One region of the uncultured Bacillus sp. genome, then DNA from elsewhere that is predicted to be linked to it. Evidence: riboswitches for the same ligand, from Rfam matches in the RefSeq annotation. Region 1 holds a riboswitch; each other region holds the start of a gene.

Region 1 (4,555 bases):
ATGGACAGTTCCCCGTACTTCTTCTCCTGGATAATATGCGTCTTTCTCTAAAATTGTTTCTACTTTTGCAGCACCGATACCGGCACTTGCCGCAAGCTTCTTAAAAAATGACATATTAGATCTTCCCCTTTTTCTTTTTCTCAACAGATATACGTAAGAAGGAAGAAAAAAGATTCATTTGATTCATACTTTTTACCTATTATTCGTCCGGCCTAGGGACAGACTAAGAATAATATTGAAAGCAAAGGAGCGGATTGAAATGGATAAAGAAAGTATGGTTGCTGATGAATTACACAGAATGTTTTTGGCTGGTGAGCTGCAAATCACGGTAGAGGAGGATATAAACAATATTTCCGAAAGGCTGAGAAACGGAGATCTTAGTTTAGACCGATTAAGCGGTGAAGATGCGTTTATAAAAGAAACGGTAAACGAGGCTTTAAGAAGAGTGGAGCAATAAAAGGGAGAGACGGGATCTGAAAGATGAGATTCCGTCTTTTTTTGTGACTTTGTTACAGTTCTCCTCAATATAAAAGCAAATCGATTTGAAATGGTTTACTCAGGATCCAGCCTTTTTCCATCAGAAGTTCAGATAGTTCCCCATGCAGATGAACAGCTGCATCTAATTGATCATGCAACGCTGTTCTGAGGTCGGGGTTTGTAGTTTCTGTTATTGCGACAGTGTACTTTTTTATGCTGGTTTGTATTGTTGTTAAGCAATCAAGAACCATAATAGGTATAATTGGGGCTGGAAAATCGTTCAATGGCTTCACCTCGTGTTATTGTCAGAGGTTTTCTCTTCTAGATCCTCCTATTAAGAAGTATTTAGCCTTGTATCATGCATTTATACAAAATGCTATAATGATTAACAAACTTTTTCGGGGAGTGGGATGATGAAGCAGATTATTGCGATGGGCGGCGGAGGTTTTTCGATGGAGCCGGAAAATTTGTCCCTTGATCAATATATCATCAATCAAGCGGAACGGGAGTCGCCTCGCATTTGTTTTTTGCCGACGGCGAGCGGTGATTCCCAAAAATATGTTCAGCGATTTTATCAGGCATTTCAAACACTGGATTGTGTGCCGTCTCATTTATCCTTATTTAAGCCGCCGTCAACGGATTTAATTTCTTTTGTTATGGAAAAGGACGTGATTTATGTTGGCGGGGGAAATACGCGGAATATGCTTGTGCTATGGAAGGAGTGGGGGCTGGAGCTTATTCTCAGGGAGGCATGGAAGAACGGGGTGATTTTAGCTGGATTAAGTGCCGGTGCGATCTGCTGGTTTGAAGAAGGGGTGACAGATTCAGCCGGACCGCTGACAAGTATGAAAAGTTTAGGTTTTTTACAAGGGAGCTTTTGTCCTCATTATGACGGTGAAAAGAATCGGAGACCGATATACCACCAGCTGATATTTAACGAATTCTTGTGCGATGGCTATGCGGCGGACGATGGAGCGGCTCTCCATTTCATAAATGATCAGCTGTTTCAGACTGTGAGTTCAAGACCGGATGCAAAGGCATATCGGGTGATGAGGGGTGCACATGAGATATCTGAAATTCCGCTGACGGTCAAATACTTGGATTGATTTGGCTGAATATTTTCTATTTTTCTCTTTTTTTTCAATTGGTTTTATGTTAAGATGAGTCCGAAATCAATAGTTACTGGGGGTGCCCGCTTTCGGGCTGAGAGAGAAGGTAAGCTTCTTAACCCTTTGGACCTGATCTGGTTCGTACCAGCGTGGGGAAGTAGAGGAATTGTTTTTATTATTGTCGTGCTGGGCAATAATATGTTTCTTTCTGACTGTAACCGGGTTCATTCATTTGAATCCGGTTTTTTGTGCTGGTTATGGGCTTGATTTTGTCCTTTCAAACGAAGAGAGGGGAAGGATCAATGATGCAAAACGATTCAGTGCAGCAAGCCAACATTTCCATTATGTCGAGTTTTTCGGGGAGTAAAAAAGTATACGTGGAGGGCTCTTCCTCTGACATCCAAGTGCCGATGAGGGAAATCGCCTTAAGTCCGACGACAGGATCGTTCGGCGAAGAGGAAAACGTGCCTGTGCGTGTATATGATACAAGCGGACCGTATACGGACCCTGATGTGACCATTAATATTCAAGAAGGATTAAAGCCGCTCCGCCAAAAATGGATCACAGAGCGCGGCGATGTTGAAGAATATGAAGGACGGACTATAAAACCAGAAGATAACGGTTATAAAAAAGCAAACCCAAACATAAGCTACCCAGAACTAAAGCGGAAACCGCTGAGGGCGAAAGCAGGCCAAAATGTCACCCAAATGCATTATGCCAAAAAGGGTATCATTACACCTGAGATGGAGTTTATCGCCATTCGCGAGCATGTGGCTCCCGAATTTGTCAGAGATGAGGTAGCGAGCGGCCGGGCGATCATTCCTTCAAATATTAATCACCCTGAAAGTGAACCGATGATTATCGGCCGGAATTTCCATGTGAAGATTAATGCGAATATCGGAAATTCAGCGGTTACGTCATCAATTGAAGAAGAAGTGGAAAAAATGACGTGGGCCATCCGCTGGGGAGCGGATACGATGATGGATCTTTCTACCGGAAAAGATATTCATACGACGCGTGAATGGATTATTCGCAATTGCCCTGTGCCTGTGGGAACTGTTCCGATTTATCAGGCGCTTGAAAAAGTAAACGGCGTAGCGGAGGATTTAACGTGGGAGATTTACCGTGATACGCTGATTGAGCAGGCAGAACAGGGAGTGGATTATTTTACGATTCACGCTGGTGTTTTGCTGCGGTATGTCCCGCTAACCGCCAAACGGACAACTGGAATCGTGTCACGCGGAGGCGCGATTATGGCACAGTGGTGTCTGGCCCATCATCAGGAAAGCTTTTTGTATACTCATTTTGAAGAAATCTGTGAAATCATGAAAACGTATGATATTGCTTTTTCTCTTGGGGACGGGCTTCGCCCCGGATCAATCGCTGATGCCAATGACGAAGCGCAATTTGCTGAATTAGAGACCCTCGGAGAACTGACGCAAATTGCCTGGAAGCATGATGTTCAGGTGATGATTGAGGGACCGGGGCATGTGCCGATGCATAAAATCAAAGAGAACGTCGATAAACAAATGGACATTTGCAAAGAAGCGCCTTTTTACACATTGGGGCCGCTGACGACGGATATTGCGCCGGGCTATGACCATATTACTTCAGCGATCGGAGCGGCGATGATCGGCTGGTATGGGACAGCAATGCTTTGTTATGTAACGCCGAAGGAGCATTTGGGTTTGCCAAACCGTGATGATGTTCGTGAAGGGGTCATTACATATAAAATTGCTGCGCACGCAGCAGATCTTGCAAAAGGACATCCCGGAGCGCAAATACGGGATGATGCGTTATCGAAAGCCCGCTTTGAATTCCGCTGGCGAGACCAGTTTAATTTATCTCTTGATCCGGAAAGAGCGCTTGAATATCATGATGAAACACTGCCGGCAGAAGGAGCAAAAACCGCTCACTTTTGTTCAATGTGCGGGCCGAAGTTTTGCAGTATGAGAATTTCTCAGGATATTCGGGATTATGCGAAGGATAAAGAGCTTAGTGAATGGGATGCCATTCAAGAGGGAATGAAAGAAAAAGCTGAAGAATTTGTGAATCAAGGCAGCAAGCTGTATAAATAATAGATTGACAGGCGAAATGGAATACGTTTTAATATAGCTAATATATATTTCCAGCATTGGCTGATCGGGACACCGAAGGCCCTTATCTTTTAGATAAGGGCCTTTTTTGTATGAAAAAGGAGGGATCATTGATGGGAATCAAAAAAGAGAAGGGGAGAAAACGATTCAGGAAGCGAAAAACATATGGGAATCAGATTTTGCCGCTTGATCTTCTGATTGAAAAAAACAAAAGAGAGATTATGAACAGCGCGGAGCTTATGGAGGAAATTTATATGAAGATTGATAAGAAGCATACGGCGGTGCGTAACTAAATATAAAAAAACCCGCTAATTACAGCGGGTTTTTACACTTCTATTAAGCATCTTTTTTAATCGGCAATCCAAGGCCTTCTGCCACGCGTTTTCCGTATTCAGGATCCGCTTTGTAGAAATGCTCGATTTGGCGAAGTTTGATCTCTTCTTTTTCTACCGGCTTCATGGCGTTTACGATATTTTCAACAAGGCGGGCACGCTCATCTTCGCTCATTAAACGATAGAGGTCACCGGCTTGTGTGTAGTGGTCGTTGTGATCGTAGCTTACGCTGTCAGCGATTCCTTGTACCGGATATGCTGCTTGTTTATCTTCAGGTGACTCTTTCGGACCACCGAAGCTGTTAGGCTCGTAATAAACAGATCCGCCGCCGTTATTGTCAAAACGCATTTGTCCGTCACGCTGATAATTGTTTACTTCGTTGCGTGCGCGGTTGATTGGCAGCGCTTGATGGTTCGCACCGACACGGTAGCGGTGTGCATCATGATAAGCAAACAGCCGGCCTTGAAGCATTTTATCCGGAGAAACATCAATACCAGGCACGAGTGTTCCAGGTGAGAATGTCGCTTGTTCTACTTCTGC
Region 2 (4,555 bases), on a different contig from region 1:
GCGAGATGCTCGGCTTCTTTTTCTGTCATGGCAGATGGATTCATCGCTTTTACTCTGTTCATCGAAAGAATGTTAGCTGATTTTGCGTCAGCTTTTATAAAATAAGTTCCCTTTGGATTTTCAAGGGTCATGTCATATGTTTTTTTATCCTTTGACTGTGTTACTTTCGTGACCTTTCCTTCATAAGAGGCTTCTACTTTTTTTACGACAGCCTCCTTTGACAGTACATCCTCATGGGTTTGCCGAATGATGAGAACTGCACAGATGATGACGGCTAAAACCGCTGCTCCCGCAGCAAATACTGCTTTTATGTTCATCGGCCTCCCCCATTCTGTTCTCTGAATTGCATGATAACATCTGTTCCTTCTCCAGGCTTGCTTTTTACAGACAGCTCAATGCCGTGTTCATCGGCGATTTGCTTGGCAATGGAAAGGCCTAAACCCGTTCCGCCTGTTTTTCTGTTTCGTGCCTCATCCGCCCGGTAGAACCGTTCGAACAGGTGCGGGATATGCTCCTCAGGTATTCCGATGCCTTTATCTCTAACAGACAGAAACGGCCGGCCATTCCTCGTTCCGGCCGACAACACAATGGCTTTTTCACTATACTTTATGGCATTATCGAGCAAAATGGTCAGCAGCTGCTTGATGCGTTCTTCATCAGCTGCAACAAACAGGCTCTCCTTATCAGTTTCAAGCAAAATATCACGCTGATAGACGGGCTGGAGCGTTTGCATGACGGCGCGCGATACTTCAACCAGATCGATTGTTTTGAGGTCAAGCTCAAGTCCTTTATGGCTTTTGGCCAACGCCAGAAGCTGATTGGTCAGTTTTTTCATATGCACCGCTTCTGAATGAATGGCTTCTATCGATTCCTCAAGCACTTCCGGTTTTTTTGCCCCCCACCGTTTCATCAGGCTGCTGTAGCTTTCTATAATTGTGAGCGGGGTTTTCAATTCGTGTGAAGCATCTTGAACGAATTGCTGCTGTTTATCATAATGCTCTTTCAGCATCATCGCCATCTCATTAAATGTCAGCCCCATTTGATATAACTCGTCGTACGACTGACCTTCCAAAGAAATTGTTTTAAATGCTTTCTCCCGCTGTATGTCTTTCATCGTCATCATTAATCGTCTGATCGGATTGATGATACGGCGGGCAAGCAAGCTGCCGGCAAAAAAAGAAGCGATACAGACAGCAGCACTTGCAGCGATTAAAATGATTTTTAGCAGAAACAGACTCTCCTCTGTGTTCTCCAGCCTTTCAACCAGCTGAAGAGATACCACTTGCCCATCGGTCCAAATAACGGGAACAGCAGCCTCAGCAAACAGTTTGCCGTCATGTTTCCTTACATCTACCGTTTCCCCGCTGTGATAAGAGATTGGAAAATGTTTATACGCTTTTTCTTTTGTCATGGTCATGACGGCTTTTTGATCACCATTCACTACACGAACCATGCCGTTTGCCGGAAGATAAGCCTGCAGCATGTCCTGCAAAGCGACTCCTTCTGTTTCAGCAGCATGTAGCGCTTCGGCAATGTTATCCGTCTCATCCGCAAGCCTACCTGCATCCTTTGAGGTCAGCGCGGACGAAAAAATGAGATAGACTGCGGTATGGACCAAAATTAATAAAACCAGCAGCGATATTGATGTGTACAGATGAATCTTGGTCTTCAGCTTCATCGTTTACCCCTTAATGGCATAGCCGACCCCTCGAACAGTATGGATCAGCTGTTTTTCGTAAGGATAGTCCAGTTTTTTTCTGATGTATCTGATGTAAACGTCCACCACATTTGTATCACCGATATAATCAAATCCCCATACAGAGTTTAGAATCTGTTCCCGTGTCAGCACTTGCTGCGGATGTTTCAGCATATAGACGAGCAAATCAAATTCCCGGGGCGTTAATTCCACCTCTTTGTCTCCGCGCCTCACTTCACGGGTTTTTTCGTTCACCCGCAAGTCGTCATATGTAAGAAAGGTGTCGATATCTTCTGTTTTTGTTCCATTTTGGCGCAGCGCCACCCTGATTCTCGCAAGCAATTCCTCAATTTCAAACGGCTTGGTGACGTAGTCATTCGCACCGATGTCCAGCCCTGTTACCTTATCAGGGATACTGTCGCGTGCCGTTAATAAAATGACCGGTGTCTGCTGATCCGTTTTTCTCAAGCGGCGCAGCACTTCCAGGCCGCTAAGTCCCGGAAGCATGACGTCTAGAAGCACTAAGGAATACCTGCCTTCCGCGGCCGCATTCAGTCCTTCAGTGCCATTGTATTTAATGGTGACATTATATCCTTCATATTCCAATTCAAGCTGGAGCACCCTGGCGATTTTTTCCTCATCTTCCACGATTAATATGTGCCCTTTTTCCAAATTTGATCATCCTCTCCTGTCCCTATATGAAAAAAAATGATTTCATTGTTTACAAAATGATTCTTATCATCTATTATGATGTCAAAATAAAAAATTGTATACGGAAAGCACTAGGGGTGCTGTTTTTGGCTGAGATAAAGCGCGCAAACACGCGCTTTGATCCCTTATGACCCGATCTGGATAATACCAGCGTGGGGAAGTGCAGGTTGACCGAATGGTGTATTTTTTTGTGCGCTTAATCGATCTATGACTGCATATTCCCTTAGGATATGCAGTTTTTTATTTTACCAAAAAAACAGGAGGTCGGAGAAATGGATCATATTTGCGGGACAAGCAGAATCGCCGGTTTTCGGTTCTCTTTATACCCGATGACGGATGATTTTATCAGTGTGATCAAGTCAGCGCTGAAAAAAACCGACACATCTAAGGTTTGGACGAAAACAGATCATATCAGCACAGTCTTGCGCGGATCGATTGATCATGTATTCGACGCTGCCAAAGCCATTTACCTTTATGCGGCGAACAGCGAAAAACACATCGTCATGAACGGGACGTTTTCCATCGGATGCCCGGGCGATACACAGGGAGATACATATCTTTCTGTAAACGATAAGCGTGTCAATGAAGATGCTGTCCGAAGCCTGTTCGCGGAAGCGCCGTGCCAATTTGCGCTTTATCCGATGAATGAGCCGGATTATATGGGCTTGATCATGGAAGCTCTCGATATTGCGAAAGCAGAAGGCACCTTCGTACAAGGTGTCCATTATGCGAGTGAGCTTGACGGGGATGCGCATGACGTGTTCAGAACACTGGAGGCCGTTTTCCGCATGGCTGAACAGCAAACAAACCACGTAACCATGACTGTGAATCTCTCGGCTAACAGTCCATCAAGAAAAAACAGAAAGCAGGGATAAAATGAAAAGCTGGAAAGTAAAAGAAATTGTCATCATGTCCGTTATCAGTATCGTTTTTGCCGTTGTTTATTTATTATTCACGCATTTCGGAAACGTACTTGCAGGTATGTTCGGGCCAATCGCCTATGAACCGATTTACGGCATTTGGTTTATCGTTTCCGTCATCGCTGCGTACATTATTCGAAAACCGGGCGCAGCGCTTGTTTCTGAAATCATTGCCGCTCTCGTTGAGTGCCTGCTGGGAAATCCGTCTGGCCCGATGGTCATCGTCATCGGTATTGTTCAAGGTCTCGGGGCTGAGGCTGTATTTCTCGCGACGCGCTGGAAAGTATACTCTCTGCCTGTCCTTCTGCTGGCAGGAATGGGATCTTCAGTAGCCAGCTTTTTCTACGATCTCTTTGTTTCTGGCTATGCAGCCTATTCACCAGGTTATCTTCTTATTATGCTTGTGATCCGTCTGATTTCCGGCGCGTTGCTTGCGGGGCTGCTCGGAAAAGCAATCAGTGACTCTCTTGCTTATACGGGTGTGTTAAACGGAATGGCACTCGGAAAGGAACTGAAAAAGAAACGGAAGCGGGCATCAGAACATGCAAGCCTTTGATGAGCTCCTGACGGTTGACCAGCTCAGCTTCTCTTATGAAGAAGACGAGAAACCGGTGTTTCAAAACATTTCGTTTTCGCTGCAAAAAGGGGAATGCGCTTTATTGCTGGGGCCGAGCGGGTGCGGAAAAAGCTCGCTCGCCCTTTGTTTAAACGGTCTTTACCCGGAGGCTTGCGACGGCATACAGTCCGGACATGTATTTTTATTTCAAAAACCGGTCACAGACGCTGAAACCTCCGAAACGATTGCTCAGCATTGCGGGGTCGTCTTTCAGGACCCGGATCAGCAGTTTTGCATGCTGACGGTTGAGGACGAAATCGCTTTTGGGCTGGAAAATCTGCAGGTTCCGAGAGAAGAGATGACAGAGAAGATTGATGCCGTATTAGAAAAATTACGTATTACCCATTTAAAAGAAAAAACAATATCTGCACTGTCAGGAGGACAAAAGCAGAAAGTGGCTCTCGCCTGTATTTTGGCGATGGAGCCTGAGCTTATTATGTTAGATGAGCCAACTTCTTTATTAGATCCTTATTCAGCTCGGGAGTTCGTTCACATGATGAAAGATCTTCAGCAAGAAAAAGGCTTCAGCCTCCTCGTCATTGAGCACCAGCTTGATGAATGGACGCCTTGGATTGAGAGAACAATCGTGCTGGACAAAGCAGGCAAAAAAGC
Region 3 (4,555 bases), 280 kb from region 1:
CCGCCTCCTTGCGATCAATTCGGAATGCGTGCAGCCAGTCTTGATTGACCTCTTTATTCATCATGAGATCACCAATCAAAGCGCCCGTTGCTGGAGCAAGCAAAATCCCATTTCTGAAATGGCCCGCCGCAAATAAAATACGGCTGTCCTCAGGGTGTCTGCCAATGTACGGTTTCCCATCCTTTGTTCCCGGCCGCAGTCCTGCCCAAAAACGATCCACCTTCATATTCTGAATGGCCGGAAGCATCGTTTTTGCTTTTTTCATTACCGCTTCCAATCCGCCAAGATCCGGTGTTTCACTCCAGTCACCCGGCTTCATTGTCGCGCCGACAACCAGTCTGCCGCTTTTTCTCGGTACGATATAGCAATGGTCATGGTAAAGTGTTTTTGTCAGCGGTATATCATCATTCCAAACAGACAAGCACTCCCCTTTTACAGGGAAAAATGAATTGTTCAGCCCGAGCTGTTTAAAAAACATTCCGCTCCATACCCCGCTGGCAACCACGACATGATCCGCCCATATGTTGCCATTCGACGTCTCGATGGACAGCGCTTCACCGTCACGTTCAACTTGCAGGACAGGAGTATGCTCAAAAATCTCAGCCCCAAGCGCTCTCGCTGCTTTCGCATATGCCTTACAAACAAAATAAGGCTCAACATGCACATCATCTTGAATGAAGGCTGCCCCGAAAATGTCACCAGCCGTATACGGCTCTTTTTCTAAAACTTCTTCTTTTGTATGCCAGCTGACAGAATCCAAGTCGTCCATCTTCCTCAGCCGCAGCACATCTTCTTCAGAAAACGCAAGCTTAAACATACCGCCGTTATGCTGTCTGATATCAATACCGCTTAACGTGTAAAGCTCTTCTCCAAGACCTTTGTACAGACGCTGGCTGTGCATGGCAAAGTCAAAAAACGCGTCACGTTCCTCGCACTCGGCATGGGCGCCCAGCATTCCGGCAGCAGCACTTGTTGTTCTGCCGCCCATTGTTCCACTTTCAAACAATGCGATGTTTTTGTTTTCCTTTGCTAAATGATAAGCAATCGCGGAACCAATAATTCCGCCTCCAATGACAACTGCATCATAATGCCTTTTCATAGCGCATCTCCTTTAGCTTGCGGGAATATCGTCTGGCAGCTTCCAAAGGGTCAGCGGAAGAAAAAATTCCCGACATGACTGCAATACCTTCTGCTCCTGCTCGTTTTACGTCTCTTAATCTGTCCGGCGTCATTCCGCCGATCGCAATAACCGGGACGGAAATCCGCTGTTTGATATCTGACAGCAATGACACACCTCTGCCTTCAAGACCCTTTTTACAATCCGTTTCAAACACATGGCCGAACAACACGTAGTCTGCGTCTTCCTTTTCTGCTTGAACTGCTTCCTCAAGCGAATGCACCGACCGACCAATATGAAGGTGAGGAAATCTGGCTCTGACCTGCTTCGGCGAAAAGCTGCTGCTCGGCAGCTGTACACGATGAATCGTAGAAAAAAGCGCAATATCCACCCGCCCATTCATGATCAGTTTTCGTTTATCAACACCGCCTTCGGAAATAAGCCCGAGCAGTTTCAAAATGTCGGCCGCCGATTTTGACCGTTCCCGAATGTGTATAAAATCAACTTCATTCCGAATAGCTATGATTGCTCTCGCTAACTCTTCAACCGGCTTGCAGTCATCAGTTATGGCGTGAAGCTCCAAATTCCTCCACCTCTTTTATGCCGCGGTCGGACCAGCCTTCTTTTCGATAGGCCATTCCCCAAAATTGATATTCATAGAAGCTGGAAATAACAAAATTCTCTTTCATCTTGGCCCGCACTTCCTCCGTGCTGTTTTCCGCCAGCTCATCAAAGCGATTGATTTGCTCTTCGACCTGCTGTCTGAACCAGTCACCGCCGTATGTGCCGATCCACTTCTGATAAATCGGATGCCCCGGATCACATTGCAGCAATTTCTCACCAACCTCATAATACAGCCAGTAGCATGGCAGCAGAGCCGCTAATATCTCAGCAAAATTCCCGCCCAAAACCGCACGGTACATATGGGATGTATAAGAGTACGCCGTAGGAGAAGGCTTAAACGCCTTGCTCTCTTCTTCACTGATTTCCAACAGCTCCGCAAACTCGCGATGAAGCGCCATTTCTGCCTCATATGTACCTTGGGCGTGGCTTGCCATCCGTCCCGTTGTATAAAGGTCCTTCGCATAAGCGGCGCCAAACGATTGCACCTTCGCAAAATGCGTTAAATAATAAGAATCCTGAAGCACGTAGTATTTAAAACGATCAATCGGAAGCGTTCCGTCACCGATTCCCTGAACGAACGGATGGACAAAACTCCCCTCCCACCATTCTGCTGCTGCACTGCGGCATTCTTCTGAAAACTTCACACGTCATTCCCCCTGTCTGATAAATAAAAAAACCACTTTCCCGCAAGGAAAAGTGGTTTGGAATTGGCGTAGTAAAATAACACAAATACCGCTCCACTTCCCTACGCAGGTCTGAACCTGTTCAAGTTATGAGGGTCTAAAAGTCACACTTTTATCTCAGCCCTTATGAAGGACACCCCTAGTGGTTATACGAATACATATTGAATTGTTCTGCACCTCTATATTAACACGAATCCCTATTTGGTCAAGGTTTATCCTTCCAATGTTTTCTTAAGCTCCGTTACGTACCCGCGAGATCCGGTAACAATTAAGCGGTCTCCCAGTTTCAGCCTTGTGTCCCCATGTGGAACGATGCTATCCACACCTCTGAAAATCCTGACAAAGATGACGTCGCCTGTTAAAGGGAATTCCCGCAAAATCACACCGTCGTAAGTGCTGTTTTCCATATTAATTTGATACAGCGAAGACTCCTGGTTCGTGAGAAGCCTCATGACTCCAGGCGCTTCTATCAGAGCGCGAAGCAGTGTTTTTGTTGACAACAGAATAGAAAAGATGCTGATTCCCTGCTCCTTCAGAGCTGCTTCATTCTCCGGTGATCCTACGCTGGCAATGATTCTTTCTGTGCCTTTTTCTTTTGCAAGTAATGCAATGTCCGCATTCATGTCTTCATTACCTGTCGCAACAACGAGGATATCCGTATCAAAAATGCCGAGTGATTCAAGCGTCTCGTGTTCATAGTCAGAAATCGTTTCGACGGTAAATACTGATTCTGACAGCTTTTCCTCCGCATTCTCTTGGTAGACGTGTACAACACGCACATCATACTCTTCCTCCGGCAGTTCAAGAGTAACAGGTAATGTCATTTGGTTTGCACCGATAAACGTAATCGTCTTTTTCTCCTCCGGCTGCTCTTCCCGTTTGTACAATTTTTTAAAGAAGACCGGCGAAAAAATACTGGCAATGACGGCTACTAACGTCAGCGCTCCTGACATATTTGCGCTGATCACGTGAAGCTGCTGGCCGATTGTCGCAGCGGCAATCACGAGCGAAAGAGTTGATGTCAGCAGGAAACCAGATGCCAAAACGGTTCGGTTATCATACCACTTCTTCAAGTACAGGACAGGAATGATTTTGCTTACTAACAGCGCCAAAAGCAGAAGTGGAATCATGATTAATATTTTCGGATCTTGGAAAAGGGTCCATATATCCAGCTTCACACCGACCATCACAAAGAAAATCGGAATTAAGAACCCGTAGCCGAATGAATCCAGCTGCTGAACAAGTTCTTTGTTTGGTGAAAGAAGGGAAACGAGAACACCTGCTAAGAAAGCGCCGAGAATATTTTCTGCCCCAAGTGATTCAGACAGGGCAACGAGTACGATAATTAACGTAAAAATCGCGCGCGTTCCGATCTGGATCGTCCCTTTTGACATGGATTGAACAAAAGAGCGATGTTTGAAGATCCGGCCGAAAAAGTAAAGCACCACTCCGGCTGCAAACAGGATCATCAGAAGCCACATGTTTCCGCTATCCTCTCCGTATAAAGAAGAAAAAACAGCAAGAAGAATCATCGTAGCCAAATCAGCAATAACAGCAACGAGCAAAATAATCTGCCCGATATTTGAATTCATGATTCGTTCTTCTTTTAATGTTGGAACGACAACGCCTAATGAAATTGTTGAAATAATAAGCGTCATTAAGAATGCATTTTCGATAAATCCTGCCAAGACGAACCCATAGGACAGCAGCAATGATAAAATAAAAATACCGCCAAAAATGATAGATGCCGCAGCAAACGTATTAGGCGCTTCTTTGCCGTTCGGCATAAGCTGCTTTTTCTTTCCTTTCTCAAACGATGAAAAATCAATTTCAAGCCCGCTTAAAAACATTAAAAAGATAAATCCGAGCATAGAAAGCGTCTGGAGCCATGTGTCACCCTCCACAACTAAATTAAGGCCGCTTTTTCCTATGATCAATCCCATAATGATTTCAGCAACAACAACCGGGATGCTGAGTTTAAACCGATGCAAAAGGATGGGTGTCAAAAATGCAACGATAAGTACAACAACTAAAGATGCGACAGATGTATGCGCCATAATCAGAACCTCCTTTTTAGATCAGGGTTATTCCAGTTCTTAATCAAAGAACAAAACCTCAATTTTTAAAAAAA
Region 4 (4,555 bases), on a different contig from region 1:
TCTGATCAGCAAATACCCAAGACTGCAAATCAATATTAAACATATCGGCAATATATTCACGATTTTTAACTACATCTGCATCTTTGTCATGAACGTGCAATCCTGTATTTAACGATTCAAAAGGCTTTTGGCTGACACCGCCGTTTTTCGTAGTAAATCCGGCAATGACTTCTCTGTTGTTTTGATTCGTTTGTGTCCAGTCTTGTATCATGAGTGTCGAGGGTGTGGTAAGACTGAATGGGTGATATGTATTCATGATGATCCAACCTTTCGACAAACATTTAAAAAAGCGGAATTTCCCACTTATTTTACCACATCTTTCTGCATTCGTTGAGCGCCGATTTGTATATTTCTAAATGAAATGTGCCGGAAGAATCCAGACTTCCGGCATTTGCCAATCCGCAGCAGACGAACAAGTTATGCATGCGGTTCATTTAATCGGACCAAGATTACATCTTCCCCGATTTTTACTATATTTCGCCATGGAATGACCAATTCCTCTTCTTTTCCAAAAAATCCGAGAACTTTCCCATTTCCACCTAGTATGATCGCCTGAATTTTTCCAGTGGTCACATTGATATCTATATCACCAATGCTCCCCAGCTTTTTTCCGTTTGAGACATTGACGACATCCTTCACCTGAAATTCTGAAATGCTGATCATTCCATCACGTCCTTTTTCCGTCCTTTTTTCAAGTATATGAACGGGCAGGCTGAACCTTGTCAGCAAGAAGAAATTTTCATGGTCACTGTTCTTTTTTACGGCTGCACCAGCTGATGATAAAATTGAGCATAATTTTCGTATAATCTACCAGTTGCTCAATCGATACCTCCTCGTTCACGGCGTGTGCATTATGCAGATCTCCAGGTCCGTAAATCACGCTTGGAATGCCGGCATTATACAGCCATCCTCCGTCTGTAACGGATTGAGAAACGTCCATAACCGGGCGCTCACGTTTCACTTTCTCATGAGACGCTGTAAGCGCTGATACGCCTGGGTGGCCAGGGTCAACTTCCAGTGCCGGAAAAATTTCTCCTCTGTCTTCAATCATAGATGAACCTCCCCACTTGAAGACAGGGCGGTTTTCCCTAAGCCAAATATCACTGTCACTCAGCCGGTTAATGTAATCTTCTATTTCTGCTGCCACTTGTTCATGAGTTTCATTCGGGTAAAAATGGACTGTGATCCACAGCCGGCACTCGTCCGCTATAAAAGCCGCATGTCTGCCGCCTTCTATGACAGCCGGGTTTATCGTATTTGTGCCTGGTTTAAAACCGGGATACCTTTTCATGATAGACCAGTGGCGCTCCAGTTCTCCGAGCCCCGCAATGATTTTTGCCATTTTTTCAATTGCGCTTGCCCCGAATGTTCCTCCGCCTGCGTGAATCATATTCCGCCTCGTCCCATCATGAAACGTTTGACTGCTTTTGATTTCAATCCATCCTGTAATGACACCGCCTTGACCTTGAATATGCATATCGCTCGTATCCGCGACAACTGCAAAATCAGCATGATAGCCCCTCTTGCAGCATTCAAGCGTGCCGGCTTCTCCAACTTCCTCCCCGATAACCGATTGCAGAATAAAATCACCGGGAAGTTCAATGTCGGCTTCACGAATCAATTTCACCGCAAACAGCACACACGCCATTCCGCCTTTCATATCAGAAGCGCCCCGCCCGATTAAGAGACCGTTTTTTTCAATTGGATGAAACGGATCATGCTCCCACTCCTCATCCTCTTTTACCTCTGCCACATCTACATGGCCATTGATGATCAAGCTATGATAATCTGCTGAATCTGTTCCCTTTAGTAGACCTACAACATTGGGATCTCCTGGGTACACGTCCCATTTATCGATCGAGAATCGCATTTCCTTTAAAAACCCAGCAATCCAAGACTGAATGCCGTCGGTATTTCTTGCAGGCGGAGCAGGTGTTTTATAGGAAATCAGCGTTTTTGCTAGCTGAATAAGCTCCTCCTTTTGATCTTCCACCTTTGTTAACAGAGAGTCTATTTGTTGATTCAATGCGATCCGCTCCTATTCTTTAAAATCAAAAAAGCCGTTTCAAATGTTATGAAACGGCTTAATAAAAACAAACAGAGTCCTATGTACTCCGTTTTTTCACCGCTTCCCTCCGCTGGCATGATCCAGATCAGGTCAAAAGGGTTAAGACAAATGTCTCTCTCAGCTTCGCAAAGCACCCCTAGGATGAATCGATATGTGTTTGTCAGGCATTCGTTATCGGCTCGGCTCTTGTTAAAAACGGCCGATCCTGATTCCATAATACATGGATTGGCGTATCAAAAAAAGCGGAAAGTATGTGATCAGTAAGCATTTCCTTTATTGCTCCCGATTTAAAGACCTCTCCCTGTTTTAACAAAAGGGCTTTGTCAAAGACCGGCAAAATTTCTTCCGCATGATGAGTCACGTAAAGGATCGATGGCGCATTTTCTTTATTTGCAATGTATGTAATCGTGTCTAACAGCTTTTCCCGGGCAATAAAATCCAGCCCTGTGACCGGTTCGTCCAGTATCAGCAGCTCCGGATCAGCCATAAGCGCTCTTGCAATCAGGGCTCTTTGTTTTTCTCCTTGAGAAAGGGTTTCATAGCGGCGGTCGGCAAATTCAATTGCTCCCAAGTCCTCTAACAAACCAATCGCTTTTTCCCTGATTTCTGCACTTGGTGTTTCATATAATCCAATCGAAGCGTAAGCTCCGCTCAAAGCAATTTCAAATGCTGAATCTGCCGGATAAAATTTTTGCTGAAGCGCCGCTGAGACGAGGCCGATTTTCCGTCTAAGTTTCTCTCCAAGCTCCGTTTTACCAAATTCATGGCCAAGCACCTCCATCTCGCCCGATGTTGGAAAATAATATGAGCAAAGCATATTTAACAGGGCTGTCTTTCCGGCGCCATTCAGTCCGTAAAGCACCCAATTTTCCTTTTCTTCCACCTTCCAATGAATATCTCTCAGTATCCATTTTCCATTCCGTTTTAGTGAGACATTGTCAAGCTGCAAAATCATCGTGGTCCTCCTCTTTACTGCCCTTTTATAATTATTTAAATTTTCATAAAACTTTGTACGAACTAGGATACCTTATTTTTTCCAAAACGTAAACCGCCCGCAATCAATAGAAAAGCCTTTAAAACACAATCGTTTTAAAGGCTTTCTATTTCATTATTGATGGATATTTTTATTCATTTGTTTGATAGCCGCTTTTTCAAGTCTGGACACCTGTGCTTGGGAAATCCCGATTTCCTCGGCTACTTCCATTTGAGTTTTCCCTTGGAAGAATCGCTTTCTCAGGATCATTTTTTCCCTATCATTCAGTCTTCTCATGCCCTCTTTTAAAGCCAGCTCTTCAATCCATTGTGAATCTTTATTGCGCTCATCACTGATTTGATCCATCACATAGATCGGGTCTCCACCGTCGTTATAGATCGGTTCAAATAGAGAAACCGGATCCTGGATGGCATCAAGCGCAAACACGATTTCCTCATGCGGTACTTCAAGAACTTTTGCGATGTCTTCTGCAGTCGGCTCCTTGCTTGTCTCACTGATTAACCGCTCTCTTACCTGAAGTGCCTTATAAGCGATATCCCGGAGTGATCTTGAGACACGGATCGGGTTATTATCGCGTAAATACCTGCGGATCTCTCCGATAATCATAGGTACAGCGTATGTTGAAAACTTAACATTGTGGCTTAGGTCAAAATTATCAATGGATTTCATTAGTCCGATGCAGCCGACCTGAAATAAGTCATCAACATACTCTCCTCTGTTATTAAATCTTTGAATGACACTTAAGACAAGACGCAAGTTCCCGTTTACAAGCTTTTCTCTTGCTGAATCATCGCCTTCATCCTGCAGCTGCCTAAACAGCTTTCTCATCTCTTCATTCTTGAGTACTGGTAATTTGGAGGTATCCACCCCGCAGATTTCGACTTTATTTCTCGACACTTTTTTCCCTCCCTACAGGAGCTGCTGTACAACGTTAAGTATCTCCTTGGGTGGGAAAAATATGCACTTTACTCAGACCGAAAAAAAGTCACAATTGGCAAATCCTTGTAGAATCAAGGGATTACCCGCAAAAAATTTTTTACACCATTTTGTTGAATTCTTTTCGCAATCTTTTAATGATTCGTTTCTCAAGACGAGAAATATAGGACTGGGAAATCCCCATCATATCCGCTACATCCTTTTGGGTCTTTTCCTCTTCGCCGACAAGACCAAAACGGAGTTCCATGATTTGTTTTTCTCTCTCATTGAGCTGTTCAAGCGCTTTTTTCAAAAGCTTTTTATCTACGTTAGCTTCTATGTCTTTTGTGATGATGTCATCGTCAGTGCCAAGCACATCAGAAAGCAAAAGCTCATTGCCGTCCCAATCAATATTAAGCGGCTCATCAAAGGAAACCTCTGAACGGATTTTGTTGTTTCTCCTTAAATACATCAGGATTTCGTTTTCTATACAGCGGGAGGCATAGGTCGCCAGCTTGATTTTCTTTTCTGGATTGAACGTATTCACAGCTTTGATTAATCCGATGGTACCGATGCTG

What was found. A riboswitch is a leader RNA that binds a small molecule or an ion and turns the genes downstream of it on or off. The one in region 1 is predicted to bind thiamine pyrophosphate.
Region 2: another riboswitch for thiamine pyrophosphate. It lies ahead of thiU (HMP/thiamine ABC transporter substrate-binding protein ThiU); the one in region 1 lies ahead of thiC (phosphomethylpyrimidine synthase ThiC).
Region 3: another riboswitch for thiamine pyrophosphate. It lies ahead of tenA (thiaminase II); the one in region 1 lies ahead of thiC (phosphomethylpyrimidine synthase ThiC).
Region 4: another riboswitch for thiamine pyrophosphate. It lies ahead of Q5C82_RS16920 (acetylornithine deacetylase); the one in region 1 lies ahead of thiC (phosphomethylpyrimidine synthase ThiC).

Annotation. Positions count from the first base shown of each region.
Region 1 is NZ_CATYRA010000003.1:375,511-380,065, reverse strand. Features, by position in the region: gene spo0M (sporulation control protein Spo0M) at 1-114, opposite strand, end outside; gene Q5C82_RS07710 (hypothetical protein) at 254-457, shown strand; gene Q5C82_RS07705 (spore coat protein) at 522-728, opposite strand; gene Q5C82_RS07700 (Type 1 glutamine amidotransferase-like domain-containing protein) at 891-1,583, shown strand; TPP riboswitch at 1,652-1,759, shown strand; gene thiC (phosphomethylpyrimidine synthase ThiC) at 1,892-3,664, shown strand; partial or broken gene Q5C82_RS07690 (FbpB family small basic protein) at 3,796-3,994, shown strand; gene katA (catalase KatA) at 4,019-4,555, opposite strand, start outside.
Region 2 is NZ_CATYRA010000009.1:109,229-113,783, forward strand. Features, by position in the region: gene Q5C82_RS15485 (PepSY domain-containing protein) at 1-317, opposite strand, end outside; gene Q5C82_RS15490 (ATP-binding protein) at 314-1,678, opposite strand; gene ykoG (two-component system response regulator YkoG) at 1,682-2,368, opposite strand; TPP riboswitch at 2,471-2,583, shown strand; gene thiU (HMP/thiamine ABC transporter substrate-binding protein ThiU) at 2,680-3,282, shown strand; gene Q5C82_RS15505 (ECF transporter S component) at 3,284-3,883, shown strand; gene Q5C82_RS15510 (ABC transporter ATP-binding protein) at 3,870-4,555, shown strand, end outside.
Region 3 is NZ_CATYRA010000003.1:90,942-95,496, forward strand. Features, by position in the region: gene thiO (glycine oxidase ThiO) at 1-1,099, opposite strand, end outside; gene tenI (thiazole tautomerase TenI) at 1,083-1,700, opposite strand; gene tenA (thiaminase II) at 1,678-2,385, opposite strand; TPP riboswitch at 2,467-2,575, opposite strand; gene Q5C82_RS06245 (monovalent cation:proton antiporter family protein) at 2,637-4,481, opposite strand.
Region 4 is NZ_CATYRA010000011.1:71,026-75,580, reverse strand. Features, by position in the region: gene pgeF (peptidoglycan editing factor PgeF) at 1-256, opposite strand, end outside; gene Q5C82_RS16925 (YlmC/YmxH family sporulation protein) at 418-663, opposite strand; gene Q5C82_RS16920 (acetylornithine deacetylase) at 746-2,026, opposite strand; TPP riboswitch at 2,114-2,216, opposite strand; gene Q5C82_RS16915 (ABC transporter ATP-binding protein) at 2,229-3,023, opposite strand; gene sigG (RNA polymerase sporulation sigma factor SigG) at 3,177-3,959, opposite strand; gene sigE (RNA polymerase sporulation sigma factor SigE) at 4,099-4,555, opposite strand, start outside.